DNA from 3 places in the Colwellia sp. PAMC 21821 genome. Region 1 is predicted to be linked to each of the others. Evidence: predicted binding sites of a transcription regulator. Region 1 holds the regulator's gene; each other region holds the start of a gene.

Region 1 (10,417 bases):
TGTTAAAGCAAATTCAAGTAAAGTGTGTAGTTTTTAGGAGCTAGCAATACTGCTGTATTTGATTTTGTATTGATATTTATCGGTGCTTTTAGTTAACGTTATTTTACGATTTAAATTATAAAGGGGTTAGTAGCCCCTTATTTTGAGAAACAGCAATTTAAGTCATTTAATCGTAGCCTGAAAAATTAAAGCTGACTAAATTTGTCGAACTAGCTTATGACCATCATGTTCACACCTAAGCCTAACGTTGGCTTAACTAAACTTATGATCTTTTATCATGCTATTATTTTTTTAAACGATAACTACCTTTGCGCAACATATGTATGGTCCAAATCAAACCCGTGAGGGTTAGCCAAAGTGTAATAAAAGCAAAAATTATAATTTGAATAGTGTTGAAGTTACCTACGCTGCCATAATCCATAAAGTGTAACATGAAGAAAAAATCGGCGAAGCGTTTGTCGCTATTGCTGTGTCCTACAATCTGCCCTGAGCCTTGTTCAACATAAACACTAGTTTCTAAGCTATCATCGAAATTAATTTGCCAACTGGGGTTTTTATGTTTAAGAAAGTCTGCAATGGGAGGTGCGATTAATGTGACTGAATCAATGCTACCTGGACCAGTATAACTTGCTTGGGCAATAGCAGTGGCGAGCGGTTTATCAATGAAGGTTAGCTCGCCTGTGATGGCATTAACGATATGATAACTATTGGTTAAATGACGATATAGTCCTTGTTGTTGCGTTAACAAATAATAAGGCTGAGAGAGAATATTAGTTTGATTAAGCTCAACAGTGTCAGGATACTTTTTCAGTATATTTTCAACGGGTAACAAGTCTTTGTTTGCGGTGGCTGGCTGCGTTGATATTATCGTTTGGCGATAAGCATTACCGCGTGCTTTTTCATGATCAATAACATTGAATGTTAAGCCACTAATTACCCATATAATTACCTGTAAACCGATAAGTAACGAAGCCCATTTATGAATTTTTCTGACCCAAATAATCATGACTTATCACCGACAGATAAATTTGCATCTTGATGGGGTTTGTTAGCGGTATTTCTGCGTTTATTACCGCGTTTCTTTCCAGAATTTATTATCGGTTTTATCACTTTAAAATAAGTCAGCACTAAGCCACTTAGCGCTGCAAATAATGCGAATGAAGCTATGAAAAATAATAACCAATTACTGGCATCTTCGTCGTCGCCATAATCCATAATATGAAAGCGGAACATCCAATCAAATATATACCAAAATTGGTGACGTTTGTTGACCACTTTGCCGTTATTCGCCGAAATATAAAACGTTGGTGAAGAGAAATGATCAAAATCTACCTGCCATACCGGCAAATGTCGTGCACTTAACGCAAAGGGTGGAGTTGATGAAATTAGTTCAGCATTGATAACGTCATCATCGCCAGAATAAAGGTGCTTTGCTAAGGCAATTGCCGTAGTTTTATTTAATGGCGATAACACTTCCCCACTGCGAGCATCGACGATAAATTGCTGCTTATCAATGCGAAATCGATAGACTTCTCGGTCGATCAGTACGCCAACACTTAAATTTTTCGCACGTGGATATTGTTGAAATAATTGTTGTGAGGTGTAGGTTAAATTCTCTGGTTTAATTTTACTTTGATGGGTTATTACCAGGCTATCACCATGAATATAGTCAATATCAAAAAATACCATGTAAGCACCAGTGACAGACCAAATAATAAACTGCGCACCAATAAATAACATCAGCCATTTATGAAGTTTATGGCTAAGGTTAAATAGCTTGAAAGGCTTTTTTATTATTGTTCTAGTGCGAGCACTTTTTGAATTAATGGTACGGTTCTCCAAAATAAACATTGGTTGGCATAGGTCTGTAGCGTTTAGCTGTAGTACTAAACATGTAATCTAGCGCTGAATTTAATGACTTATTGACCTTGTATCTTTACTATATAATATCGACACTAGACTAGTAATAGCAACTTAATCACGTAACAAATATTTTACAAAGTTAGGTATGATATTGATATAGTTGCTGTAGCATTTCCAGAAAAAACACATAACAGTCGTCATACGGATCAATCAACCATAAATAAACCGTAAATTAGTTATCATAAAAGCGAGCAACATCATGGATATTATGACTGAAACCCTGCCAATTGCTATTCAAGTTAGTGATGCTTTAGTTGCCGAAATAGAAAATATTGCCTCAGTTAGCAATAAACTTGAAGCTCAGTTGAATTTTCATACCATGACAGCTAATTGGTATAGTGATGAAGCTAATATTTTAATGATTAATTTTTATCTTATATCTATTTCTGAACTTAAAAATGTAACCACGCATGTCGGTAGCGTAGATTTAGAATCGCTTGCTGATGATGTACTATTACATTCAAAAAATAGTTTACTAGACTGTCATGTTGCCATTACACCAGCAGAGTCTGTATTGATAGAGCAACAACCAAAACTATTATCGGGTTACCTCGCTAAAAAGCTTACTAAAGTGCTGAATTTAATTGCTGACAGACAGAAATTTGTACATATTTAAAATTATTAAATACTATTTTCTATCTTGTAGGTCATTAAAATTAAGCCTCTGTGATAAAAATTGTTATTAATAGCGTTAATTTTTAAATAAAATTGAACTAACCTCGAATAACACGCTCTTACTTAGCAAGAGATTCTCCCCTCGATTTTGTTTTTATTATTGTTTCTATTAGTGTTTATATATTGTTATACGCTCCTCACTTGAGGGGCGTTTTTTTTGCCTAATAAAAAGTGACGTACTTTTAGCAAGGTTTTCGCGAGTTTAACTATAAGATGAAATTATTTTTAATTAATAAAGTTAATAAAGCCAATAAAATTAGTGGCTTAAATAACAATATACCAAGGTAAGATAATACTGTTCAATTTTATTTAAAATTAAAATGAACTAAACACGAATATGCTGCTCTTACTTAGCAAGAGATTCTCCCCTCGGTTTTGTTTTTATTATTGTTTTATATTAGTGTTTTTATATTGTTATACGCTCCTCACTTGAGGGGCGTTTTTTTTGCTTTAATTTTCAATCAAAGCCACCTAATCGACATAAAGTCTTTTGATAAAAACCATCTTTTTAATACACAAATAACAAACTGCAAATATTTATGCTTTAACAACCCTGAAAATATAGTGCCTTCAGCTATCACAACAATCGTCCTTATTTACATTGATAGTTTTAACCTATCGATATGATAAATTCAAACGATTGTTCCTATGTAAAATGTCAACGTATCATTCTCCCAACTTAACAAGCACTCATATTTTTAAACAAGTGGAGATACACATGTACAAATCAATTATCAATTCAACTATTCAACCATTTAACGCAACAGCATTTAGTAAAGGCGAATTCGTCGAAGTATCAGAAGCAGATGTTGCAGGCAAATGGGCGGTATTTTTCTTTTACCCTGCTGACTTTACTTTTGTATGTCCGACAGAGTTAGGCGATATGGCTGACCATTACGCACAGTTGCAAGAAATGGGCGTTGAAGTTTACTCAGTATCAACTGATACACACTTTACTCATAAAGCATGGCACGGCAGTTCAGATACTATCGGCAAAATTCAATACCCAATGATTGGTGACCCAACAGGTAAAATTACTCGTAACTTTGGTGTCATGATCGAAGACGATGGCTTAGCACTACGTGGTACGTTTGTTGTTAACCCTGAAGGCGAAATTAAAATTGCTGAAATACATGACCTAGGCATAGGCCGTTCAGCGAAAGAATTAGTGCGAAAAATTCAAGCGGCACAATATGTAGCAGAACATGACGGTGAAGTTTGTCCAGCAGCATGGCAGCCAGGTGCAGAAACATTAACACCATCTTTAGACTTAGTTGGCAAAATCTAAGTTAAGAAAAATTGCCGCGATATTACAATCAATATCGCGGCACACGCTAAATAAAAAAATCAAACAAACCTTAAATCTTATTCATCATTGTTCTTGAGGGAATAAACCATGTTAGATACAAACTTAAAACAACAATTAACTACCTATTTGCAAAATTTAACATCGGCTGTTGAATTGTCAGTATTTTTAGGTGACGACGTAAAATCAAAAGAATTAAATACCTTGGTGGCAGAAATCGCTGAGATGTCAGCGTTAGTAACGATTGTTGAAGCAGATGCAAGCAACGAACGCGTACCATCAATGTTAGTAAAATCAGTTAAAACCGGCGGTGAAATGCGCTTTGCGGGTGTGCCCATGGGGCATGAGTTTACCTCACTGGTATTAGCCTTATTGCATAGCGGTGGACACCCAATAAAACTTGATAAAGCGGTAATCGAGCAAGTGGCAGCATTAGAAGGTGACTATAGCTTTGAAACCTACATTTCTTTAAGTTGTCAGAATTGCCCAGACGTAGTGCAAGCTTTAAATATGATGGCAGCAATTAATCCACAAATTACACATGTGATGGTGGATGGCGCTTTATTTCAAGAAGAAGTATACAAGCGCGATATTTTATCAGTACCTGCGGTTTATCTTAATGGTAAAGCGTTTGGACAAGGCAGAATGACAGTAACCGAGATTTTAAATAAAGTAGATACCAATGCAGGCGCGAGACAAGCTAAAGCCATAAACAACAAAGAAGCCTTTGACTTATTAGTTATTGGTGGTGGTCCTGCTGGCGCAGCGTCAGCTATATATAGTGCTCGTAAAGGTATTCGCACCGGAATAGTTGCTGACAAATTTGGCGGTCAGCTTCAAGACACCATAGCCATTGAAAATTTTATCTCCGTCAGTGCGACACAAGGCCCTAAATTAGTCGCTAGTTTAGAAGCGCATGTGAATGACTACGATGTTGATATTATGAATAATCAACGGGTGAAAAACATTATAAAAAGTGATGTTGAAGGTGGCTTAATTACCGTTGAGTTAGAAAATGGTGCCACCTTACAAACACGCTCAACCATAATCGCAACAGGTGCCAGATGGCGAGAAATGAACGTCACTGGTGAGCAAGAATATCGTGGTAAAGGTGTGGCTTATTGCCCACATTGTGATGGACCTTTATTTAAAGGAAAATCAGTGGCCGTAATTGGCGGTGGCAATTCAGGTATTGAAGCGGCGATTGATTTAGCCGGCATTGTTGAACATGTTACTGTGTTGGAGTTCGACTCAGTATTACGAGCAGATGCGGTATTGCAAAATAAAGCTCGCTCGTTACCGAATATCGATATTATTGTGAATGCACAAACCACAGAGGTGTTAGGTAATGGTAAGCATGTAACTGGGCTTAATTACCTTAATCGTGCAACCAACAAGCAAGAAAACGTCGAACTTGCCGGTATATTTGTACAAATTGGCTTATTGCCAAATTCACAATTTTTGCAAGGAACCGTTGATTTAACTGATCGAGGTGAGGTTATTATTAATCAAAAAGGTGAAACCAATATTGCTGGGGTTTATGCCGCCGGAGATGTAACAAATACGCCTTTTAAGCAAATAATTATCGCCATGGGTGGCGGTGCAGCAGCAGCTTTAGGGGCATTTGATTATTTAATCAGAACACCAAATCCACTTGAAAATCGTGAAAATATTGAAAGTATGAGCGAAGTTGCCGCTTAATTTTTGAGAAATAATTTGTGCGTTAAAAACGCTATTGTGCATAACAGTAGCGTTTTTTTATAAGCAATTTTTTGTAAACAGAAGAATAAGTTGTATTAAATTTATTAGCTTATTAGCTTATTAGCTTATTAGCTTATTAGCTTAAAACAAGGCTAATCGAATAAGCCCTTTACCGCTTGGCGAATTTCATTAACAACGGCGCTAACACTTTCCATTCGAGCATAACCTGTACGGCAGAGTAATGCTATTTCACGATTTGGTTGTGGGCTTTCAAAAGGAATATAGTGAATATGCTTTTGCGGGGCATAGTTAATCGTTGCCAACTGCGGCAATAGTGTAATACCCATATTACTTGCCACCATATAACGTAAAGTTTCAAGGCTGGTGGCTCGAAAGCTATGATCTTCCTCAGCACCGGCGCTAAAACAATAACCCATAGCTTGATCTCTTAAACAATGACCATCTTCTAAGGTGAGAATTTTTTGATTATGCAGATCATCAAAAGTCACTGTCGATCTGTTAGCAAGTGCATGTGATGGAGACGTTGCCATCACCAAAGGCTCAGTGAATAAATCATATCGTTCAAAGCGCGCCATTTCGGGTAGCCAAGGCAGAATTAAAATATCGAGTTTGCCTGTTTCCAACTGTTGCAGTAAATCTTGAGTTCTATTCTCATGTAAATAGAAGTTTATTTTCGTTAGATTGCTGTTCAGCGTTGGCATAATATGCGGCAGTATATAAGGCGCTAACGTGGGGATTAAGCCGATATGCAAGTCACCCGACAGTGGATCAAGCAGGGCTTTAGCTGCTTCTTCAAAATTATTTGCCGCGTTCAATACTTGTTGGGCTTGTTGAACTAGCTTTTCACCAGCGGGCGTTAGCATTACATTGCGAGGCTGCCGCTCAATTAATGTTAATTTAAGTCGCTGCTCTAACTTCTGAATTTGCCCACTCAACGTTGGTTGACTAACAAAACAGGCATCAGCAGCATGGCCAAAATGTTTATATTGGGCAATGGCCGTAAGATATTCTAAGTCACGTATTTTTATCATAGTTAAAATCTATGGTTGTTAGGGGTTTAATAGTTAAATTATTTTATCTTAAAAGATGAAATTCAGCCACTGTGCTCTATTATGCTAATTAATAACTTAATGGTATTAAATACAACAAGGTAACAACACTGCAAAAATATACTTGTGAAAATAGAAGTAGTAAGTTTAAAGTTTGTTTATTTATTTTGATATTTTATTTATTTTACAAGCCAATTGGATTTATACCCATAGATCATTTTGAGCGGTTAGATCACTGTTCGCATCACCAGTATTCACTACGCCTTTTGGCTCCACAATCATAATTTTACATTCAGCCTTAGCGACGGGTTTATGTTCAACACCTTTAGGGATCACAAACATTTCGCCAGGCGATAAGGTGACAAGTCCATCTCGAAATTCAATAGTAAGAACGCCATCAATGACAATAAAAACCTCATCTGTTTCTGGATGGTCATGCCACACAAATTCACCTGCTACTTTCACTAATTTAAATTGATAATCATTCATTTCAGCGATAACACGCGGTGACCAATGCTCAGAAAATTGGCTAAACTTATCTTTAAAGTTGATTACTTTTGACTTCATCTTAGCTCCTAGGGCTTAATTTAAGCTTTTAATATTACATAATTCTCACGTTTGATAAACTACAAATTTTTCACTTAAATAAGAAAAGCTATTGTTTTAAAAGTGTTTTTAATTATTTGAAGTAAAATAAACAGAAAGTTATTATTAAAATTCACATTTAAATTTACAAAACTGCTCAATCTCTCCGCAATAATTTCTTGCGTTTCCATAAAGCCTGTATAGAATAACAGTAATACTGTGTAAAAACACAGGCTTACTCTTCAGTCGCTTAAGGAATAAAAATGCGCCCTTTAACACCTAGACAACAGCAGATATTTGATCTGATCAGAGCAAAAATTTCGGATACGGGTATGCCGCCAACTCGTGCCGAAATAGCGACTAACTTTGGGTTTAAATCGGCCAATGCAGCAGAAGAACATTTAAAAGCGCTAGCTAAGAAAGGCTATATTGAGATGTTACCTGGTACTTCTCGTGGCATTCGTCTTGCAGAAGAGTTTATTGAAGAAGATGGTTTACCCCTTATCGGCCGAGTCGCGGCAGGTGAGCCAATTTTGGCACAAGAACATGTTGAGCAGCATTATAAAATTGATGGCAGTTTATTTCATCCTCCGGCAGATTATTTATTGCGCGTTAATGGCGAGAGTATGAAAGATATCGGCATTTTAGATGGCGATTTGCTCGCTGTTCATCAAACCACTGACGTACAAAATGGCCAAGTTATTGTTGCTCGTGTTGAAGACGATGTTACGGTTAAGCGTTTTAAACGTGAAGGTAATGTGGTTTATTTACATGCTGAAAATGAAGATTTTTCGCCAATCAAAGTCGATTTAAAGTCACAACAATTTAACATTGAAGGCCTAGCTGTAGGGGTTATTCGCGCAGCAGATTGGATGTAAATAACCATGCGCCCACGGTAGATTTTTTGCGATTCACCTAATCCATATCACGCAGATTTAATGAGTGTTTTTTTTAAATAGCTTGTTTAAATCTGCATGTTCCTTTCGTTTAATCGTTTTTCTAGCACCAGATGTATTTTTGTCCTGAACAATTCTATTATTAGCCAATAAATAACGCTAGTAGCCTGTTTTTTATACAACTAATTCTGTGGTTGAATATTTATTATTCAGCACAACAAACACCCTCTGAACAAAAAATAAACATTGGATTAACCCCAGTGAAAATGGACGTATCACTCTGTTTAGGGTTATTACTCTATTGTATTTATTGGTTTTTATTTTACATGCTTTTGAAATTTTAAATTGACCCCGATCAAGTTTTAAGTAATTCTAGTCTAGAAAACGTACAAACATAACAATAGGGCGCAATTGACAGTAGTTGAATAATGCGTCACTTAAATAATAATAAATGTATGCGCAAAATAGTCGGCCTTCATCGTGAAGTCGTGTTGTTTTGCCTTAAAAGGGTGAAGGAGATGTCGAGTGAAAAGACGTAACCTAGGTTTGCTGTTGCTAGGGGGCTTGTTGTCGAGTTCGGTATGGGCAGATATGTCGCTGAACTTAACCAAAGGTGTTACGGAAGTTAGTAGAGACGTATACGATTTACATATGTTGGTTCTCTATATCTGTACAGCTATTGGTGTTGTGGTATTTGGTGCTATGTTTTGGTCTATGGTGTTTCACCGTAAATCAAAAGGCTTTAAACCAGCAACCTTCCATGAAAGCACAAAAGTAGAAATTCTCTGGACGGCTATTCCTGTCGTCATTCTAATCGCTATGGCTGTTCCTGCCACTACCACGCTCATTGATATGGAAAATAACGATGATGCAGATATAACTATTCAGGTAACCGGCTCTCAGTGGAAATGGCATTATAAATACTTTGATCAAGACCTTGAGTTTTATTCGGTACTTTCTACGCCACGTGACCAATACGAAAACCAAGATGGTACTTCAGCAGAGAAAGGTGAAAACTACCTGCTAGAAGTTGACCGTCCTTTAGTTATTCCAACCAATAAAAAAGTACGTTTTGTTATTACCTCTGATGATGTTATCCATGCTTGGTGGGTTCCAGCATTTGCTGTAAAACAAGATGCTAACCCTGGTTTTATTAACGAAGCTTGGACTAAGGTAGATGACCCTGGTGTTTATCGCGGCCAATGTGCTGAGCTATGTGGTAAAGATCATGGTTTTATGCCGATAGTTGTCGAAGTGAAATCTGAAGCTGATTACGCCATTTGGCTTAATGAACAGAAAGAGTTGAAGGCTAACGCGGCAGCTGCAGAAGCGGCATCGTTAAATGCTTCAGTTCCTTTAGAAGAATTGATGCAACTAGGTGAAACAACTTACACCGCATATTGTGCAGCGTGTCACCAAGTTAGTGGCCAAGGCTTACCACCAGCATTTCCAGCGCTTAAAGGTAGTGCTGTTGCGACAACAGGTCCTGCTAGCGAGCACATAGATATTGTTTTCAATGGTAAAGCTGGCACCGGCATGCAAGGTTATGGCAAGCAACTGAGCTTAAAAGAAATCGCAGCTGTTGTGACTTATGAGCGTAATGCTTGGGGTAATAATACCGGTGAAGCTGTTCAAGCTGCCGATGTTCAAGCAGCTTCTGGTAGTGCAGCGGCAGGTATTATAGATACTGTTGAAGCAGCGGTTGAAAATGTTACTGAGACAGTTACAGAAGTTGTGGCTGATATTATCCCTGCAGAAGATTTATCAAAGGTTTATAGCCAAGATGAATTGATGACGATGGGTGAAGAAGTCTACATGACTGCTTGTGCTGCTTGTCATCAAGCAAGTGGTGAAGGCATGGCACCAGTATTCCCTGGGCTTAAAGGTAGTGCTATTGCCACAGGTGATGTTGCAGTGCATTTGGATATGGTGCTTAACGGTAGCAAGAAAAATCCAGCGATGGCGGCTTTTGCTAGCCAATTAACTAAAACGCAAATTGCTGCGGTTGTCACTTACGAGCGTAATGCTTGGGGTAACAACACCGGTGATTTAGTCCAGCCAGCAGATGTTGCTGCTAGCGCGAAGTAGGGAGGCGTTAAAATGACTACAGATGTAATTAATGATCAATCCGAACATGATTCACATGACGGTGAGCACCATGATCATAAAATGACCGGCCTGAAACGCTGGTTATATACTACTAACCACAAAGACATCGGTTCGATGTACTTATGGTTCTCATTTATCATGTTTTTAACTGG
Region 2 (10,417 bases), 1.1 Mb from region 1:
GTGTTAGCAATGATTTATTTTCCGGTAATATACTCGCCATAGTCTTTGCAGCATTTAAACTACGATTATTAAGTATCATGACTAAATTAGGATTATTCGGTAAGTTGGCGATGCTGATGAGTAACTCTTCTGTTTCATCTATAATGGCTTTTTGTTTAGCTGCTTTACCTCGCTTTTCTTGTTCTACTTTTTCTTTATGCTGCTGTATTGCATTCACTACCACGACAATGATAATTAAAGCGATAATTAAAGCGATGATAATGCCCATGTTTAATTCTCTATTTTGAAAAATATAAATTACTAATACCGCAGTCTACAAAAATTGTCCGTTGAAGCAAAGGAGAAAGCGTTTTCTTTTGAGTATTTTAGCGCATTAGCTTGTTAGTTACATCGAAGTTGACTATTTCAGTGATTGAGTTAAGAGCAAAATGATTAAATTAGGAGGCTTTACCAATTGATGTAATTAATCTCTATTGTACAAAGGCTTTAATTTACTATGATTGTGCTGAATGCATACTCGTATCTAGTCATGTTTTTCAGCGATATTAGTCACTATAATAATGTAGAAGTAATGACCCGTTTTTCGATAAACGGCTATTTAAATTCCTATCAACTGCCTACTATTGAATATTTATGCTGACTTATAATCGTTCATTTACCTAATTCAATGAGGATTATTTACTCCTAATGTAAAAATAATATGGAATAAATGTCCATTTAAGTATATATTTTTCGTCTAAGAAAACTCTGAATGGTAATTATGAAGCTGCAACAACTGCGTTATATCGTCGAAGTACTTAATAATAACTTAAACGTTTCTGCCACGGCTGAAAGTCTTTTCACCTCACAGCCTGGTATTAGCAAACAAGTACGTATGCTAGAAGATGAACTTGGTATTCAAATTTTTGGTCGTAGTGGTAAACATCTAACCCATGTTACTTCTGCGGGTAATGAAGTTATTAATATAGCGACGGAAATTTTATCGAAAGTTGAGGCGATTAAAGCGGTTGCTCGAGAGCATACGCAGCCAGATGAAGGCAAACTTCGAATTGCCACAACACATACTCAAGCGCGTTATGCTTTGCCTGAAGTCATTCAGGGCTTTATGAAAAAATATTCTAAAGTTTCATTGCATATGTATCAGGGTACCCCAGCACAAATTAGTGATGCGTCTAGTAAAGGCGATGCCGACTTTGCCATCGCTACAGAGTCTTTACATTTGTATAACGATTTGGTGATGCTGCCTTGTTACCGTTGGAATCGAAGTATTATTGTTAAGGCTGATCATCCATTAGCGACCAAACAAAATATTACCATTGAAGATATTGCTAAATATTCTTTAGTTACCTACGTTTTTGGTTTTACTGGCCGTTCAGAATTAGATATTGCGTTTAATCAAGTGGGTGTTGAACCTAAAATTGCGTTTACCGCGACTGATGCCGATGTTATTAAAACTTATGTTCGATTAGGTGTTGGTGTTGGCGTAATTGCTACTATGGCAATGGATCCGAAATTAGATAATGATCTGGTGACCATTGATGCTAGTCACTTATTTAGCCCAAGTATGACAAAGATTGGCTTCAGACGTGGCACATTCTTACGGGGTTACATGTTTGACTTTATTGAACGTTTTGCGCCGCACTTAAATCGAGACTTAGTGACTAAAGCTATTTTGCTGAAGAATAATGCTGAGATAGATGAGATGTTTGCCAATATTAAATTGCCTATGCGATAAGCATTAATCAGTTTGAAAGTTAAGATATAAAAAAACCGTATTATAAATACGGTTTTTTTAGTTTTAATACCGATTTCATTGTTTAGCTTGGTATAACACATGGCTATACAATCAAACGGAAGTAAAACCTAACACTCGGTGATATTAACCGCTAAACCGCCACGTGATGTTTCTTTATATTTTGTCTTCATATCATTCCCTGTGTCCCACATGGTTTTGATCACTTTGTCTAATGATACCTTTTGCTTACCTGTACCTCGAAGTGCCAAACGTGAAGCGTTGATGGCTTTCACAGAACCCATGGCGTTCCGTTCAATACAAGGTACTTGTACTAGGCCACCTACAGGATCACAAGTCAGCCCTAAGTTGTGCTCCATGCCTATCTCTGCTGCATTTTCTACTTGTTCAGGCGAGCCGCCCATAATTTCTGTTAATGCGCCTGCTGCCATTGAGCATGCAACCCCAACTTCAGCTTGGCATCCGCCTTCCGCACCAGAAATAGTGGCATTGGTTTTATATAAAATGCCGATGGCTGCTGCCGTTAATAAATATCGAATACAATCTTGTTCATCAACGGGTTTAATAAATTTGTCATAGTAGGATAATACGGCCGGAAGGATACCTGCAGCGCCATTTGTTGGCGCTGTTACCACTCTGCTGCCGGCCGCATTTTCTTCATTAACGGCTAAGGCAAATAAATTCACCCAATCCATTGCTGACAGTGGGTCGGTATTTTTTTCAACACATAATGCTCTATGCAAAGCGGGGGCTCTTCGCGTAACTTTTAAACCGCCAGGTAATATACCTTCTGTGACAATACCACGGGCAATACTTGCTTTCATGGCGTCCCAAATTTCTATCAAACCTGAGCGAATACTCTTTTCGTCTTGCAAGCACTTTTCGTTATCCATCATGATAGTGCTAATGCTTAAGCCTTTTTCGTTTGCTATTTGCAGTAATTCATCCGCACTAGAAAAGCGATGAGGACGGTCAATGTTTGAATGAGTTGATAAGGCTTTGTTTTTTTCTTTCTCAAAGTCGCAATCTTTAACAATAAAGCCACCACCAATTGAGTAATAGGTTTCTTCAAAGATGACAGTATCATTGCTATACGCAAAAAATGTCATGGCGTTAGCATGTGCCGGTAGGGTTTTTCTGCGATGGTATATAATGGCATTCGCTTTAGGGAAAGCGATTAAGTGCTCCATATTAAGGTTTATTTTTTCACTCGCCACAACATCAGCCAAAATAGACTCAATGGAGTCTACAGGGATTGTTTCGGGGCTTTGGCCGGTTAATCCTAAAATAACCGCTTTACCGGTGCCATGGCCAATACCCGTTTGACCAAGTGAGCCAAACAATTCACATTTTACGCGATCTGTCTTAGCTAACTTATTATCTGCTATTAAGTTTTCAACAAACAACTTTGCTGCTTTCATTGGGCCAACGGTATGAGAACTGGATGGGCCAATTCCGATTGAAAACATATCAAATACACTAATCATAAGAAAACCTGAATAAATACTGTTAAATGTAGGTGGAGGTAAAATTTTGTTCGGTTATTGTAGCTGAAAGCATTCAGCATGCAAAACAAAATGTATCTTCGGTGAGTATAATTATAGCTAAGATTTTTGACTGCTTAACTAAACAATAATATTTTAATCGCTTGTTGATATTTCTGACCACATTTCAATTATTTTAGTCTAGTAAAATGCTCAAATCATGCAAGATTGCGGCGGTCGCGCCCCAAATATTATATTGTTGATAAGGCATGAAATGCACACTGTGATGCTCGCCATGATGGTAGACAGGTACCTGAATATGATGCTGACGCTGTAAAAAGTGTGATAGCGGTACGTGAAAAACTTCTTCCACTTCATTTTTGTCAATTTGATAGCTTTGACTATTCGATACAATGGCAACAATGGGGGTTATTTCATAGCCTGAAATGGTTTGGTAGGGCTTAAGTTGTCCAAGGACATTAATAAAAGTAGATTGCAGGCCTATTTCTTCTAAAGTTTCACGCAGTGCAGTTGCGGTCATATCAAAATCGTAGTGCTCTACTTTACCTCCAGGAAAACTTATTTGCCCAGGGTGGTGAGTGAGATGACTTGCACGCTTAGTTAACAACACTTCAAGTTGGTCATGATTACAAACAATGGGAATGAGTACGGCTGCACTTTTAAGTTTATGAGGATAGCGAAACTTATGTACTGAAGCCGGTAAAGCTTGCATTTGAAAGCGCTGTATAAATTCTTCTTTAGTCATGCACACCTTAAAAATTAGTAGAATAATTCAAAGTTTACTGGGTTTACTCGGCGTTAAGAGGGTAGTATTTAGCATCAATTAAATAGCGAGTGTACTGACGCTTAATATGATTTATGCCATGTTTAGCTTGCTTAATACGGGTAAAATTTTATTCACTTTATCGTAAGTTTCTTGATACTCGCTGTCAACATTTGAATCAGCTACTAAACCACCGCCAGCCCAACAGTGTATTTGTTGTTGATGGCAAACCAACGTACGAATGGTGATGCTAGTATCCATATTACCACAAGCAGACAAGTAACCTATAGAGCCGCAATAAACGCTACGTTGATGAGGCTCTAATTCTTCAATAATGTCCATCGCCCTAATCTTTGGTGCGCCAGTAATAGAACCACCTGGAAAAGCGGCGCGCAGTAAATCGCTGCCATCGTATATTGGGTCTATTTCCCCTTCAACCGTGCTAACTAAATGGTGTACTGCTGGGAAGCTTTCAATGGCAAACAATGACGGTACGGTTACAGTGCCGGGAATGCATACACGACTAATATCGTTACGTAATAAATCAACAATCATCAGATTTTCTGCTTTATCTTTACTCGCTTGTTGGAGTTCGTCAGCGTTAGCTTTATCTATTGTTGCATCTTGGCTGCGAGGCCGTGTGCCTTTTATCGGTTTACTTTGCACTTTATGGTCGACTAATCTCAAGAAGCGTTCAGGTGAAATACTTAAAATAGCACGGTCATCAAAGCGTAAAAATGCCGAGAAGGGCGCTTTATTTTCTTGTCTCAAGGCACAATACGCTTGAAATTCACTGCCGGTATATTGTGCAGTAAAACGCTGAGCTAAGTTAATTTGATAACAATCGCCAGAAAGCAGGTAGTCATGCACTTTCTTAAATTTATCACGATACTGTTCAGGCCGCATATTTGATTGCCACGGCGTGGTGAGATGAAAATCATTTTTGTTCGAATTTTTCTCTGTTAATTGTTCGCTAACTTGAGCTGATTTTTGCTCCGTATTTTGCTCAGTGCGTTGCTCAGACCGTTGCTTGAGTTCGTGGTTAAAGAACTCAGTAATAGACGCTCTTTTTTCGTCAAGGCACAGTAACCAACATTGTTGTAATTTTCGGTCAAAAATTAGCGCTTGCTGATATAAGCCAATCGCCATTTCTGGTATATCAATATCTTTACTGTTTTGCTGCTTTATCACTTCAAAGCGCTTACCTAAATCGTAAGCGAAGTAGCCGACAGCACCGCCTTTAAATGGCAGTTCCCTTGTCGTTAATTCAATATTATTAAAACAAGCTTGCTGTTCACGTTTTAACAGCAATAAAGGGTCTTCATTACTTTGGTACAAACTGTTATCTAGTTCATTTTTAACCGAAGTAACCGTGCCAATTGTCGTGAGTGTGGTCACAGGTTGCCAAACCAAAATGTCATATCGGCTATCTACATGACTACTTTCGCATGAATCTAACCACATCGCCCACGGTTGGTCTGCAAGTGTGGTAAAAAGCGATTGGCTATCAAGTACTAGATCAATTGATAATAGTTTAGCAGATAGCTGTTTTACTAAATTGGTTGGCAAAGTATTCTCACAGAATTTATGTTAAGTCATTAACCCAAAGCGTCTTCAATAGACTCAATAGCAGAGTCTGAAATCACTCAGGTGGATATCATGCTAATTATTAGACCATTTGATACTGGTAGCTATTTAACAAGCAAGGTATGATATCGGCAAATTTATAACTTTCAACTCTTCTCTCGCCCAATTAACAAAAAGAGACCGTTATGGCTATTATTAAACAACAAGATTTAATCGAAAGTGTTGCAGATGCGCTGCAGTACATTTCTTACTACCATCCGTTAGACTTTATTCAAGCACTTGAAAAGGCTTATCATAAAGAAGAAAGTCAGGCTGCTAAAGATGCTATCGCACAAATTTTAATTAACTCTCGAATGTCAGCTCACGGCAAACGTCCTATTTGTCAAGATACCGGTATTGTTACTTGCTTCGTAAAAGTCGGTATGGCTGTGCAGTGGGATAACACTGAAATGACCGTACAACAAATGGTTGATGAAGGTACTCGTCGTGCATATCTTAATCCTGATAACCCATTGCGTGCATCAATTGTTTCAGACCCTGCAGGTAAGCGCATTAATACTAAAGATAATACGCCAGCAGTTGTACATATTGAAATGGTGCCAGGCGATCAAATTGACGTGATGATAGCGGCCAAAGGCGGCGGCAGTGAAAACAAAGCTAAAATGGCGATGTTAAACCCAAGTGATTCTATTGCTGATTGGGTCGTTAAAACGTTACCTACTATGGGCGCAGGCTGGTGTCCACCAGGCATGTTAGGTATAGGTATTGGTGGTACAGCTGAAAAAGCCGGTGTATTAGCTAAAGAAAGCTTAATGGAACCCGTCAATATTCAAGAATTGATCGACCGTGGTCCTGAAAATGCAGAAGAAGAATTGCGTTTAGAGATTTACGACAGGGTTAATAAATTAGGTATTGGTGCTCAAGGCCTAGGTGGTTTAACCACGGTTGTTGATATCAAAATTATGTCGGTGCCTACACATGCGGCGTCAAAACCTGTGGTCATGATCCCAAATTGTGCCGCTACTCGTCATGTACACTTTCATCTTGATGGCTCTGGCCCAGCGGACTTAACGCCACCTAAATTAGAAGATTGGCCTGAAATTACGTGGGAAGTTGGTGAAAATGTTCGTCGTGTTAATGTTGATGAATTATCAAAAGCAGATATCAGTGAATGGAAAACAGGTGAAACTGTGTTGCTAAGCGGCACTATTTTAACCGGTCGTGACGCGGCACATAAGCGTATCCAAGAAATGTTAGCAGCAGGCGAAAAACTGCCGGTTGATTTTACTGATAAATTTATATATTACGTTGGCCCAGTCGATGCAATCGGTGACGAAGCAGTAGGACCAGCAGGCCCTACAACGGCAACTCGTATGGATAAATTTACTGAAATGATGCTTTCTGAAACCGGCTTACTAGGGACAATTGGTAAAGCTGAACGTGGACCTGAAACTGTTGAATGTATCAAAAACCACAAATCGGTTTATTTAATGGCCGTTGGCGGCGCCGCTTACTTGGTTTCTAAAGCTATTAAGAAAGCAAGAGTTGTCGCTTTCGAAGATATGGGAATGGAAGCTATTTACGAATTTGTTGTTGAAGATATGCCCGTAACGGTTGCTGTTGATAGCTTAGGTGAATCAGCACATGTAACAGGCCCTGCAATTTGGCAAGCAAAAATCGAAGAGCTTGATAGCAAATTAAGCGGTAAGTAAAAGACAGTCACTTTTTATATCCTCTGAAACGCCCATTACGGGCGTTTTTTATATCATCAATTTGCTCAGGATAAAAACAGCCACTGGCACCAATAGCAACCAAGACCCAGCAGAATAAATAACTATTAACCTTATCAATAAAGTATGCTCTAATAACTGTTAATATTTACAGTGTTTGGCATTGCAATGAATTCTATATTCAACTCCCCTTGGTTAGCGTTAGAAAATTTCCCTATTTTAATCTCAGCAGCGCTAGTGCTATTACTTAGCTTAGTGATAATTACTTTGGTATTGCTTCGACAAATAAAAACAAGCCGTACCGCCTTTGTAGCTCAACAACACCTTTTGCAGCAATTGGCCGAAAAGGTCAACCTGAGTTATGAAGTGAATGCGAGTAATCAGCAGCAATTACAGCAACAGTTAAACTTTAATCATCAACAGTTGGCTAATCAACAAAGCGAACTAAAAACCTATTTTGAACAGCAAATTTCTGACTTTAAATTAAAACTATTGCGCCAACATGGTGAGCAAGGTGAAAAACAAGCACAGCAATTATATAGCCATAGTGAACAGCTTAAGAAAACCTTGTACGAACATCATGTGACTTTTAACAACAATCAACGTAATGCCACTGAACAGTTAACTAATCAACTAACGGCAACGTCAAAGTTAGGCCGAGAAGAAATGGCAAAATCACTGCATTTATCCAGTGAACAAATGGCCAAAAGAATTGATGAGTTAACGGTTTCTACTGATAATCGTCTGAAAGATATTAGTGGTCAGGTCGAAAAGCGATTAGCAGACGGCTTTGAAAAAACCACCAAAACATTTAACGATATTTTGCAACGTTTAGCCTTAATTGATGATGCACAGAAAAAAATAACCGAACTGTCTAATAATGTTGTCAGTTTACAAGAGGTGCTTTCAGACAAACGCTCGCGCGGTGCCTTTGGTGAAGTTCAACTTAATGCTTTAATTCGAAATGTATTACCCGAGCAGCACTTTTCACTACAACATACCTTATCAAACGGTAAAATTGCTGACTGTATTTTATTTCTACCTGAGCCTACGGGGAACGTGGTCGTTGATTCCAAATTCCCGTTAGAAAGCTATAAAAAGATGGCTGACAATACCTTAGGTGAATTTGAGCGTAAAGCTGCAGAGCGACAATTTAAACTTGATATTAAAAAGCATATTAACGATATCAGTGATAAGTATTTAATTGAAAAGGAAACCGCAGACGGCGCGGTAATGTTTATTCCTGCGGAAGCTATTTTTGCAGAAATACACGCACATCACAGTGACTTAGTTGACTATGCTAATAAAAAGCGAGTGTGGTTAGCCTCGCCAACAACATTAATGGCCATTTTAACGACGGCACGCTCGGTGTTAAAAGACGAAGCAACTCGTAAACAGATACATGTTATTCAAGCACATTTGTCACATCTAGCATCTGATTTTTCGCGTTTTAAAAGTCGCTTTGCTAATTTAGCAAAACATATAGATCAAGCGGCCAGTGACGTAAAGCAAATTCATACATCAGCAGATAAAATTAGTAGTCGTTTTGAAAAAATAGAGCAGGTAGAATTAAAACAAGAAGAAAAAGAAGAAAAAGAAGAAGAAAAAGAAGAGAGTGTCGCTATTTCGGCTGATTAAATGTCACCATTACTGAGTGGCGGTAACCGTGCTAAGTTGATGCTCATAAATATAAATACTTTAAGTTTTCAGCAAATGGTAATCGCTGAAAACAGCGTCGCACTTGCCGACATTCTATCTTGGAGTAACGCTTGATTCAGTTTTTCAGCGGTTTTAAAAGTAGTGCGTTCAGTTTGATTGCTTTTTTTGTGGCCTTCGTACTCATCAGTAAATTTCAAAGTTATTGGTTCGCTAAAATTAATCTCATAGAGCAAGTACTTTATGGCTTGTTTGCCATCACTATCATGTTATCGGGCTACTTCAATCGCAGCCGACTGGCGTTAGCTGCAATCATTTTATTAGTATTTTATGCCACGCTTTCACAAGCATTACCTTGGCAATCTTGGGTGTTTTCTCATAGCGAGTGGTTGCTGCTTACCGGTGCCGGCATGTTCTCGGTCTTAAGTTTAATGAAAGATAGAGGGTTATTGTCAATTCATGGCTTTTATCGCCTTATATTAATGTTATGCGTAGGCATTGCTAGCTACTTTTGGTTTGATATAGCTAATATTTTAGTCGCCCAGCTTACGCATGTTAAACAACTAACGTCTTGGCTGAAGTACATTACTGTCGAATTGCCCCTAGTGATTTTTTCCTTACTATTGCTGTGGCGATGTATACGTGAAAAAAGCTTAGTAACGACGGCACTGTTAACAAGTTACTGTATCTGGCTTGGGCAGTATTATCAGATAATTACACTGCCTTGGAGCGTGCTACTAACCTTGATGATCATGCACTACCTTTTGGCCGTGGTAGTTGACTCATACTTTTTAGCTTATCGTGATGAACTCACGGCTTTACCTTCTCGCCGAGCACTGAATCAACTGGCCTTGTCGTTAGGACGAAAATACACACTTGCCATGCTAGATATTGATCATTTTAAAAAGTTTAACGACACTTATGGTCATGACATTGGCGATCAAGTTTTAAAGCTAGTGGCGAGTAAATTGGCGCAAGTGAAAGCTTCAGGTAAAGTGTTTCGTTACGGTGGTGAAGAATTTACTATTGTCTTTTCAGGTAAAACCACAGAGCAGGCTTTACCTGCTTTAGAAGCTGTTAGGCAGGCGGTAGAAGATTATAAAATAGTTATTCGACAAGAGCAGCGAAAAACCAAACAAGCGCGAACAAATAAAAAAAGTAGCGAAAATAAAACCGTCAGTGTCACTATTTCAATAGGGCTAGCGGCAAGAGTATCAAAGTTAAGTTTTGAACAAACGTTAAAGTTAGCTGATCAAGCATTATATCGTGCGAAAAAATCAGGCCGGAATAAGGTCAGTGAATAATACCTTGATTAATTCGCTGTGCATTTTGCGGGTAAAAATAAAAAAACAGCGATATAAAATAACTATAAATATAAATTTAACTTTTAATAAAAATCAAACTAAAAATCATGGCTGAATTA
Region 3 (10,417 bases), 2.0 Mb from region 1:
TTAGGCAAAGGCTTAGATTTTGAAAGTGGTGCCAAGCTTGCGGGTACTCGTTTCGCGGTTATGCGCGGTCAAATTGCTAAGTTGCACCGTGCACTAGCACAATTTATGTTAGACGTGCATAGCGAAGAGCATGGCTATCAAGAAATGTATGTGCCTTATTTAGTTAATCATGACTCTTTATACGGTACTGGCCAATTACCAAAATTCGGTGAAGATTTATTCCATACTGAATTAAACAACAAGAAACTTTCTTTGATCCCAACCGCTGAAGTGCCGTTAACTAACTTAGTGCGTGATGAAATTATTGAAGAGCAAGACTTGCCAATAAAAATGTGTGCTCATACCCCATGTTTTCGAAGTGAAGCGGGTTCATACGGGAGAGACATTCGTGGCTTGATCCGTCAGCATCAGTTCGATAAAGTTGAAATGGTACAAGTTGTGAAGCCAGAAGATTCTTTTCAAGCCTTAGAAGATTTAACCGGGCACGCAGAAAAGATTTTAGAGAAATTAGAACTACCTTACCGCACCGTTGTGTTATGTACCGGTGATATTGGCTTTAGCGCAACCAAAACTTTCGATATCGAAGTGTGGTTGCCAGCGCAAAACACCTATCGTGAAATTTCATCTTGCTCAAACATGGGTGATTTCCAAGCGCGTAGAATGCAAGCGAGATATCGCAGTAGCGAAACCAACAAACCTGAACTTGTGCATACACTCAATGGCTCTGGTTTAGCCGTTGGCCGTACCTTAGTGGCGGTGATAGAAAATTATCAACAAGCAGATGGCAGTATTAATGTTCCTACTGTTTTACAGCCTTACATGAAAGGTTGTACCAACATTAACGTTTAATTTGTTAATGTAAGCTTGCTAAAAAATCCAATACCCAGCCAGGTATTGGATTTTTTATGTACAGGATGTACGGTATGTCGCGGTGCATGGATGCAGCAGAGCGACGATGTACAGGATGTACGGTATGTCGCGTTGCATGGATGCAGCAAAGCGACGATGTACAGGATGTACGGTATGTCGCGGTGCATGGATGCAGCAGAGCGACGATGTACAGGATGTACGGTATGTCGAGGTGCATGGATGCAGCAGAGCGACGATGAAGTTATCATAGGCATGAGGCACGCTTTTAGCCGCAGGCATAACCAAGCGCTATATAAGCGCTTCAATCGTGTGTGCAGGAAAAGCATACGGACAAATCTATCAAAAAGTAGATATATTAGCTGTGTAGCGACGCGTTAAAACTTTAAATAAGTGATTTTAATATGGATAGTTCTTCAATAATGCTTTGGAGTGTTTTGTTTGGTGGCATTGGTATTGGTTATTTCATGTATGGAAAAAAACAAAAAGCTATTGTCCCGCTTTGCACTGGGCTAGCTCTGTTTGTATTCCCCTATTTTATGTCTAGTGTAACTATGTTGCTTATTGTCGGCGTAATTTTAGTCGCCATACCTTATTTTATTAAAATTTAGTTGGAAACATTATTGTTTAGTTTGCTCTATTTTAATGTTATCGGGGGTTAAGTAGCGCTGAAATATTTTTTGGTATTCTCCTGATGCTTTAATTCGTTGTAACTGCGTATTAAATTTGTCACGTATGACTTCTGACTGAAATAAAAAGCCATTGGGACTTGCACCAAACAATCCAAAGCGATCAACTTGTTGAGCCGCATCTATTTTGCCTGAATTTAAAATTTGAGCTCGATAATAATCAAAAATATGAGCATCCATTTGTACAACGTCAAACTTTTCTAGAAATAGCATTTTCACTTGCACTAGTTGATCGAATGTTTCGCTATAACGTGGATGGTTATTGGCCATTTTTGCGTATGCTTCTCCTAAGTGAATACCAGCATCTTGCCATGAAAGTAAGCTGTATTTTTTAAGATCTGTTAACTGAGTAAATTCAAAGTGTTTTTTATGCAAACTAAAGGCAAAGTTTTCATATGTGTAGGCCGTGTCGGAAAAATAACCGTCTAAATTATGTTCGTTGATGGTATTCATGTTCATGTCAGAAACAATATCAATTCCGCCTGCTTTATAAGCATTAGCTCGCCTAGCATAAGGTAAATATAGTGGCTCTATTTCATAACCTAAGGGCTGCATTGTCGCTCTTAATAAATCGAGAATAATGCCTTCGTTAGTTTCAGATAAAACCCAAGGTGCTAATTTTCCACCAAATACAACAGTCAACTTCTCTGTTGCATGTGAGACATTGAAAAATATTGAAAACAGCATCAATACAGATATGTTAACTATCGATTTTAAAGCCATTGGTTACCAAATTACTGGTGAGTATCTCGTTTGATTTTAGTCATTATATTAAGTTCTAACAAGGCGGACAGCTAACAAATGGCAGTTCAGCGATATACTACTCCTATTTAATACACTGTACTTTATGTTTCAAGCAAAGACATAAATACTTTATTTGGCATAATTTTACGCACAACATTACATTTTTTGACAAAAAATGGCTTCTACTTCAAGGTGTTTTTGTACTTATCAATTTAAAATTTTGGTAGAATTACTGAGACCAATGTCAGTAATGAGTGCCATTGGTACTCATTTAAATTTAGGTAAGGAGTCGACTTTTGTTTGGTGATCGCTTTAACGATATAAGTTTAAAAGGTGACATTTTTGGTGGTGTCACCACAGCTATTATTTCTTTACCCTTGGCGCTCGCTTTCGGTGTTGCTTCAGGAGCTGGAGCTGAAGCAGGGCTGTGGGGTGCGATATTAGTTGGTTTTTTTGCTGCCTTATTTGGTGGTTCTACATCACTTATCTCAGAGCCCACAGGGCCGATGACTGTTATTATGACCGCCGTACTCACCAGTATGATGGCTAAATATCCTGAATCTGGCATGGCGATGGCGTTTACCGTTGTGATGATGGCTGGCGCATTTCAAATATTAATTGGCACACTTAAACTCGGTAAATACATCACCTTAATGCCTTATAGCGTCATATCTGGTTTTATGTCAGGTATTGGCGTTATTTTAATTATTTTGCAGCTTTCACCTCTTTTAGGTCAAGCGGCCCCAGCAGGCGGAGTATTAGGTACAATATCAGCACTGCCTAATATCATAGCTAATATTAATTTTGGTGAGTTATTACTGGGTATTCTGACCTTAGCGGTTTTATTTTTCTTTCCAAAGCAATATCGAAAATATGTTCCGGCACAACTTGTTGCCTTAGTTGCTGTGACATTATTTTCTATCATATTTTTCGACATCGATAGTATTCGTCGTATCGGAGAGATCCCTGCAGGCTTGCCGTCTTTAGTTATGCCGCACTTTACGGCCGATATGTTTATGACCATGGTTGTTGATGCGCTGGTATTAGGTACGCTTGGCTGTATTGACACCTTACTGACAGCCGTTATTGGTGATTCACTTACCCGTAAAGAGCATGACTCTGATAAAGAGCTGCGTGGTCAAGGACTCGCTAATATGATCTCAGGATTATTTGGCGCTTTACCTGGCGCAGGCGCGACTATGGGTACAGTAACGAATATTCAAGTTGGCGCACGATCACCGCTGTCTGGCATGGTGAGGGCGTTAATTTTAGCGCTAGTAGTAATCATTGCCGGTTCGTTAACTGAACCTATTCCGATGGCCGTATTAGCGGGTATTGCGGTTTATGTGGGTTTCAACATATTAGATTGGAGTTTTATACAACGCGCGCACAAAGTTAGCCTACAAGCCATGATGATAATGTATGGTGTTATGTTATTAACCGTGTTTGTTGATTTGATTGTTGCGGTAGGGCTCGGGGTTTTTATTTCTAATATCCTTATCATTGAAAAATTGAGCCAAGCGCAATCACAGCAAGTAAAAGCGATCAGCGATACCGATCAAGATGTTGTACCGCTGACAGATAGCGAGCGCATGTTGTTAGATCGCGCAAATGGCAAAGTACTGTTTTTCTACCTTTCAGGACCGATGATTTTTAGTGTTTCAAAAGCTATAGCTCGCCAACATAGTAGTGTGGGTGACTACCAAGCAATGATCCTTGATCTAACCGATGTCCCCATGTTTGATGTGACTGTTGGTCTGGCATTAGAGAATGCCATTAAAGATGCTCAGGAAGCCAATTGCGCCGTCTTCTTGCTCTGTCCAAATCAACAAACGCGTCAGCAATTGGAAAAATTTGAATTATTAGAGATGGTGCCAAAAGAAAACACTTTTAGATACCGCCATGAAGCCCTTCAAGGTGCATTAAATTATGTTGAAGATCACGCTGCAGAAAAGTCATTAATTGTATAACGCCAGTGTGAAAATAATTACTGTAAAGCAGTCTTAATAAACCACATCAATTATTTATTAAGGCTGCAACAACAAGCAATGTATTGAAGTTAAATCCCCAAGATCATCGGTAAAATATATTGCTCAAATTTTGTCACAAACGTATGTTTTTTATACGAAAGTGTTTAATATCTCTTGCCGATAATAATTGTTACATAAATTACGCTAAAAATTGCGCTAAAGAGTAGCATTTTGCCTCACTTTAGATTAAGTTTGCGTTTTTATTTACTACAGTTAACAAGAGCGCCTTATGTTAGAAAATACTCTCCCTCAACTCGAACAACTGATTGAACAGATTATTGATAAAAATACCCAGTTAAAAAACCAAATTGCAGAATTAGAACAGCAAAAATCATTACTCGTTGATGAAAATGAAATGTTGCAACTAGAAGCGCTTGAAGGTGAAGAAAAACAAAAGCAAACTAGTAATGTTTTAACAAGTCTTTTAGATAAATTACAAAGTGTAGAAGAGCTTAGCTAATGTTTGCTGAAGACCCTATAGGTATCAGCATTGAAATTATGGGTAAGCAACATAAGTTTTCTTGCTCAGCTGAACAAGTAGAAGACTTAAAGCAAGCAGCGACTGATCTCGCTGTTATGTGTGATGACATCAAACAACAAAATGGTATGGCTAGTAGCGAGCGTACTTTATTGGTTGCTGCAATTAATTTAAGTTATTCACTACTGGTAGCAAATAATAAAATTAAGCGTCATCAACACGGACAAACTGCTTTGATTTCGACATTAAAAAGCACGTTAAACCAACCAGATTAATAAATTATTGACTGGTATTAACAACATTTTTAACTTTTTAGTATTGCTGGTATTTGTTAGCTAAAATATCAGCAATACTGGTGACTTTATGGCTGTTTTTATTACATTTAGGTGAATTACACCTAAAAACATACGGTTACTTTATTTAGGGACAACTTCATTATGGCTGATGCTAGTATTGAATTTAAAGGGTCAAGCTTTACCCTGTCTGTTTTACATTTAAGAACGTCATCGTTAGCTGATATTCGCGCTGATTTAATAAAGAAAGTAGCGCAAGCCCCCGACTTTTTTTACCTAGTCCCCGTTGTGGTCAGTATTGAACAACTCGCGTGTTCAATTGATTATCAAGCGGTAAAAGCATTAATTGAAGAATTAAACTTTACCTTTGTCGGCTTTACCGGAACTGTCGAGAAAGAGCAACGCAAGCTTATTCGTGAATTGGGTTTTTCTTTTGTTAATACTACCAAAGTTAATACTGCCAAAGTTAATACAGTTGAAAAATCTGTTACTGCACCGCAAAGCCCAGCCACTGAGACTGAAACACCCGCTATAACAGCACCCAGTAATTTATATACAGATAAAGTGCATCGAGGGCAAATTCGCTCAGGTCAGCAACTTTATGCTAAAGATCAAAACTTAGTCATTATTGGCTCAGTTTCAGCCGGAGCTGAAGTGATTGCCGATGGTAATATTCATGTTTATGGCTCATTACGCGGTCGAGCCATTGCCGGTGCAAAAGGTCACCATAAAGCACAAATATATTGCCAAAATCTTGAAGCTGAACTGGTTTCTATTAATGGCAACTATTGGCTTAGTGAGTCAATGGAGCAACATTGGGGCTCACCGGTCTATATTCATTTGACTGACAGTGAATTAACGTCATCAAAACTTATTTAATTTTTAACTTATAAAGGATATTCGGTCTATGGCACGGATAATAGTAGTTACATCAGGAAAGGGCGGTGTTGGTAAAACGACATCAAGTGCTGCCATTGGTCTTGGCCTAGCGCTGAAAGGTCATAAAGTTGTTTTAATTGATTTTGATATTGGTCTGCGAAACCTTGATTTGATCATGGGTTGTGAACGTCGCGTTGTTTACGATTTTGTTAATGTGATTAATGGTGAAGCTACGTTAAATCAAGCTCTTATTAAAGATAAACGTGTTAGTAGCCTGTCGATATTACCTGCCTCGCAAACACGTGATAAAGATGCGTTAAACAAAGAAAATGTCGGTAAAGTGCTAGAAGAGCTAGGTAAAATCTACGATTTTATCATCTGTGACTCACCCGCAGGTATTGAAGCTGGTGCTATGATGGCGCTTTATTACGCTGACGAAGCTATTGTAACCACCAACCCTGAAGTCTCATCAGTACGCGATTCTGATCGCATTTTAGGTATGTTAGCTAGTCGCTCGCGTAGAGCTGAACTTGGCTTAGAGCCAATAAAAGAGCACTTATTATTAACTCGCTATTCACCTAAACGTGTGGAAGAAGGCGAAATGCTCAGTGTTGAAGATGTTAAAGACATCCTATCGATTCCGCTGCTAGGTGTAATTCCAGAATCCCAAGCGGTACTCAAAGCATCAAATGCTGGTGAACCGGTAATTTTAGATACAGAAAGCGATGCCGGTAAAGCCTATCAAGATGTTATTGAACGTCTTTTAGGTGAAACGGTTGAATTTAGATTTATAAACGCCGAGAAAAAAGGCATTCTTAGTCGCTTATTTGGAGGTTAACATGGCATTACTTGATTATTTTTTTAAAAAAGAAAAGCAGGTAACAACAGCTTCTAAAGCTAAAGAACGTCTGCAAATTATTGTTGCGCATGAGCGTAATAGTCGAAATAAACAGCCGGATTATTTACCGCAACTCACTGAAGATATTCTTACAGTTTTGCGTAAATATATAAAAGTATCTGATGAAAGTTTTTCGATAAATCTGGATAAAAAAGAAGGCGATTTAAACGTTTTAGAGCTTAATATAGAATTGCATGACGAGCTCAGCAAAGACTAAGGGTCATTAAGATAACAATAAGGTAACCGTAAGATAATAGTAAGGTAATTAAAACTGCACTATTAAGTTTTAGGCTCTGCCGCTAAATAAATGATTATCAGCCCCTTTAACAGGGGCTTAATATTAAAACTCCTCGAAAAATCATCAATACATGAACTTGATGGTTATAAAGTAGTACCCTCTCTAAACTAGTGTTAGCAGGTTCTAAAACATCGTTTTATAGCCCCATACTTGCTACAAACACCTTTATTTATAATATTTGTGTAACTTATGCAGGCAAAATACTCTTCTCTCATTATCGAGCGTTTTTACTCCCACTAGATGAACATTTAACAAAAAGCTTTCTCAATTTTACGCTTTAAACTATACTGTTTAAATGTACAGTATTTGTTGTGTTTTATGAAAGTTATTCCCATTTTTATTGAGGCTGGTATATCTGGCTTTGAATCTCCTGCGGCAGAATATAAAGAGCTTGGTTTATCGCTTGATCAGCTGTTAATTTCACACCCAGACGCAACATTTATTGGCTTAGCCCAGGGGCCTTCTATGCAAGATGTTGGCATTTTTGATGGCGATTTACTGCTTGTTGACCGCAGCGAGCCAGTAAAAGATGGAGATGTTATTGTGGCTAACTACAACGGCTGCTTTACTTGCAAACTTATTGATAAAAAGAACGCTAGATTATTATCGGCCTCGTTCATGCATAAGCCAGTTAACATTACGCCTGAAGATGAATTTCAAATAGAAGGAGTTGTTACGCGTTCAATCCGTTTACACCGACAAGTTAAGGAACTGAGCGCATGTATGCGTTAGTTGATGCCATATCGTTCTACGCGTCTTGTGAGAAGGTGTTTGATCCTTTAATTAGAAATAGGCCAGTGGTTGTGCTGACAAATAATGATGGCTGCATATGCGCTGTTTGCCCAATTGGCCGGCGCTTAGGTATTCCAAAGTTTAAACCTTATTTTCAAATCAAACACTTCTTGGCAAAACACAATGTGGTTATTCGCTCATCCAATTATGAGTTATATGCTGATTTGAGTGAGAAGATGATGAATGTTATTGGCCGCTTCTGCGATAACCAATATGTTTACTCAATTGATGAATCTTTTTTACAGTTCAAAAAATATAACCACATTATTAACGATTGGCATAAATACGGCCATGAAATACGACGTGCCGTTTGGCAAGAAACACGCTTACCGGTTGGTGTTGGTTTTGGTTCAACACCAACACTAGCCAAAGCTGCTAATCATGCCGCTAAAAAACTACCAGGTTATAACGGTGTAGCGATTGTTGACGATGCAGCATCGCGCAAAGAAGTATTATCAAAAATGACCGTGACTGATGTGTGGGGTATTGGCAGCCGATTAGGAAAACGTTTAAATGTATTGGGCATAGTTACCGCATGGGACTTAGCCAACCAGTCACCCAAAATAATGCGTAGCCAATTTAGCGTACTGGTTGAACGAACGGTTAATGAATTGAATGGTATTGTTTGTTTAAATTGGGATGATGTTAAACAACCTAAGAAAGAAATATTTTCTACTCGAAGCTTCGGCCAACGTGTTAACGAAAGTCACCACTTGAAAACAGCGCTAGTCAGCCACGGTGTAATTGTAGCGCGTAAATTAAGGCAACAGCATTCGCGCGTTAAAAAACTTGCTATATTCGCTGCTAGCTCGCCTCATGACGAAAATTACTATAACAAATCAATAATGTGTGAATTTCCGGTGGCTACAGATAATACGCTTAATATTGCCAATGCAATATCAACTGCTTTTGATAGTATTTATGCTAGCGGTGTTAATTTTTATCGCTGTGGCGTGGGTGCCATTGAGCTTGAGAATAGTCACTTTCAACAACATGATCTATTTTCGCTAAATGAAGACAATCCAGAGCTGATGCTCTGTTATGACGGTATCAACCATCGTTATGGTAATGATACCTTACAATTAGCAGCACAGGGACGAATTGAAAAGTGGCATATGAGACGTGAGTTTCTTTCGCCAAGCTTTACAAGTAAGTGGCGAGATATACCGAAAATTCGTTGTTAAGGTCAGCAGAATAGGGCATTAGCGACTAACTACTTGGGTTTATATATTTGCATAGCTATAAAGGTTTACTCATTGAGGCAAAAATTATAAGTATGGGCAGCAAAGGAGTATAAATTGACTTTATTCATAGATGAAATCATAAAACTCCAACAACCTGATGGGCATTAATAAATACAGTTGAATCAGAGCATTTAAAGTTTATGAAGGCTCATTATGAGAGTCTGACAGATCCAAACTGTAGGTGCAGGGCAAATGGACCATTATTTAGGTTTTGTATTGAGTGAAGTTATAATTCGTAACGGTAACTTTAGATCTTTATGGTAATAGCAAGAATAGAGAGTTGCCCTTCAAAAATATCACACCATCAAATATAAATTACTTTAAAGTGAAAGATGTCGTTACATTTATTCATAAAGCTATAAAATTTCTCTTCCAAGTGTACCAACTTAAATTTTAGTTAAAAAACAATCACTTAGGTCGTTTTTTGATCAAACAAACCATCAAACTAAAAAAACAATTGCATTCGAATATATTTTGAATGTAAGTTATTACCGACAATCGTTACCGTTCGTAACAATTAGCAACACGCTTTAGTAAAAAAAGATCAGGGATTGAACTTAGATTTGATTGTATAACTCAATAGTAAAGCAATATTTACTATTATTAAAACATATGGATGTGCATTTTATGTAACTAACACCGTCACAACCACCTCTGTTTCAGTATTCATACAAATCTATTTTTTTTACCTGATTTTAAACACATAAATAAAAATCATGGTAGTAAATTAAATGAATAATAAAATTAAAATTTCGTCACTTGCCTTAATTATAGGCTTAAATACGGGTTGTAACTCTACATCTCCTCAGCAACAAATGTCAGCTCAAGAGCGTGCTCAAATTATAGAAATGCAGCAAGCTATGATGGGAAAAATGTTTGGCGGTACTACAGGTTTAGTACAGCAGCAAAAAACTCAAAAAGAAGTGCCTCCAGTTGTGGTTATTTCAGAAAAAGAATTACTAGCACAGAAGCTCGAAGTTGATGCTACTGGTGGGCCAGCTATATTCTCTAGAAAGAAAGATGGAATTTTAATTAACAATGTAATGTTCAACGACTTTGAAGGGAGTGTTGCAAACTTTGGTGGAAATCGTTTAACAGGACAATTCACATATGCTGTTAAAAATTTCGACGGCACGTTTACTTTAAAATATAACCAAGCAAACTCTGAACACGGGCCTATAAAAATAGCAACTATCGAAAGAAGT

The links. Region 1 encodes LexA, which represses DNA repair genes until DNA is damaged. Its sites were predicted from a motif close to TACTGTATNNNNATACAGTA; they were not measured.
Region 2: A3Q33_RS13820 (DNA recombination protein RmuC) is a predicted target of LexA. The motif match lies at 7,475-7,494, and genes of this name have one in related genera.
Region 3: A3Q33_RS17200 (LexA family protein) is a predicted target of LexA. The motif match lies at 7,462-7,481, and genes of this name have one in related genera.

What each region holds. Positions count from the first base shown of each region.
Region 1 is NZ_CP014943.1:2,109,269-2,119,685, forward strand. It holds gene A3Q33_RS08890 (PepSY domain-containing protein) at 284-1,006, opposite strand; gene A3Q33_RS08895 (PepSY domain-containing protein) at 1,003-1,740, opposite strand; gene A3Q33_RS08900 (hypothetical protein) at 2,123-2,539, shown strand; gene ahpC (alkyl hydroperoxide reductase subunit C) at 3,317-3,886, shown strand; gene ahpF (alkyl hydroperoxide reductase subunit F) at 3,995-5,605, shown strand; gene oxyR (DNA-binding transcriptional regulator OxyR) at 5,758-6,657, opposite strand; gene A3Q33_RS08920 (cupin domain-containing protein) at 6,877-7,242, opposite strand; gene lexA (transcriptional repressor LexA) at 7,524-8,138, shown strand; gene coxB (cytochrome c oxidase subunit II) at 8,682-10,244, shown strand; gene ctaD (cytochrome c oxidase subunit I) at 10,257-10,417, shown strand, end outside.
Region 2 is NZ_CP014943.1:3,241,410-3,251,826, forward strand. It holds gene A3Q33_RS13790 (hypothetical protein) at 1-268, opposite strand, end outside; gene cysB (HTH-type transcriptional regulator CysB) at 761-1,735, shown strand; gene A3Q33_RS13800 (L-serine ammonia-lyase) at 1,864-3,240, opposite strand; gene A3Q33_RS13805 (CoA pyrophosphatase) at 3,434-4,003, opposite strand; gene pabB (aminodeoxychorismate synthase component I) at 4,115-5,485, opposite strand; gene A3Q33_RS13815 (fumarate hydratase) at 5,794-7,320, shown strand; gene A3Q33_RS13820 (DNA recombination protein RmuC) at 7,507-8,976, shown strand; gene A3Q33_RS20990 (hypothetical protein) at 8,977-9,111, shown strand; gene A3Q33_RS13825 (GGDEF domain-containing protein) at 9,108-10,298, shown strand.
Region 3 is NZ_CP014943.1:4,059,891-4,070,307, forward strand. It holds gene serS (serine--tRNA ligase) at 1-849, shown strand, start outside; gene A3Q33_RS17160 (hypothetical protein) at 1,272-1,478, shown strand; gene A3Q33_RS17165 (substrate-binding periplasmic protein) at 1,488-2,279, opposite strand; gene A3Q33_RS17170 (SulP family inorganic anion transporter) at 2,597-4,270, shown strand; gene A3Q33_RS17175 (DUF904 domain-containing protein) at 4,560-4,790, shown strand; gene A3Q33_RS17180 (cell division protein ZapA) at 4,790-5,083, shown strand; gene minC (septum site-determining protein MinC) at 5,246-5,980, shown strand; gene minD (septum site-determining protein MinD) at 6,009-6,818, shown strand; gene minE (cell division topological specificity factor MinE) at 6,820-7,095, shown strand; gene A3Q33_RS17200 (LexA family protein) at 7,495-7,908, shown strand; gene A3Q33_RS17205 (Y-family DNA polymerase) at 7,896-9,152, shown strand; gene A3Q33_RS17210 (hypothetical protein) at 9,944-10,417, shown strand, end outside.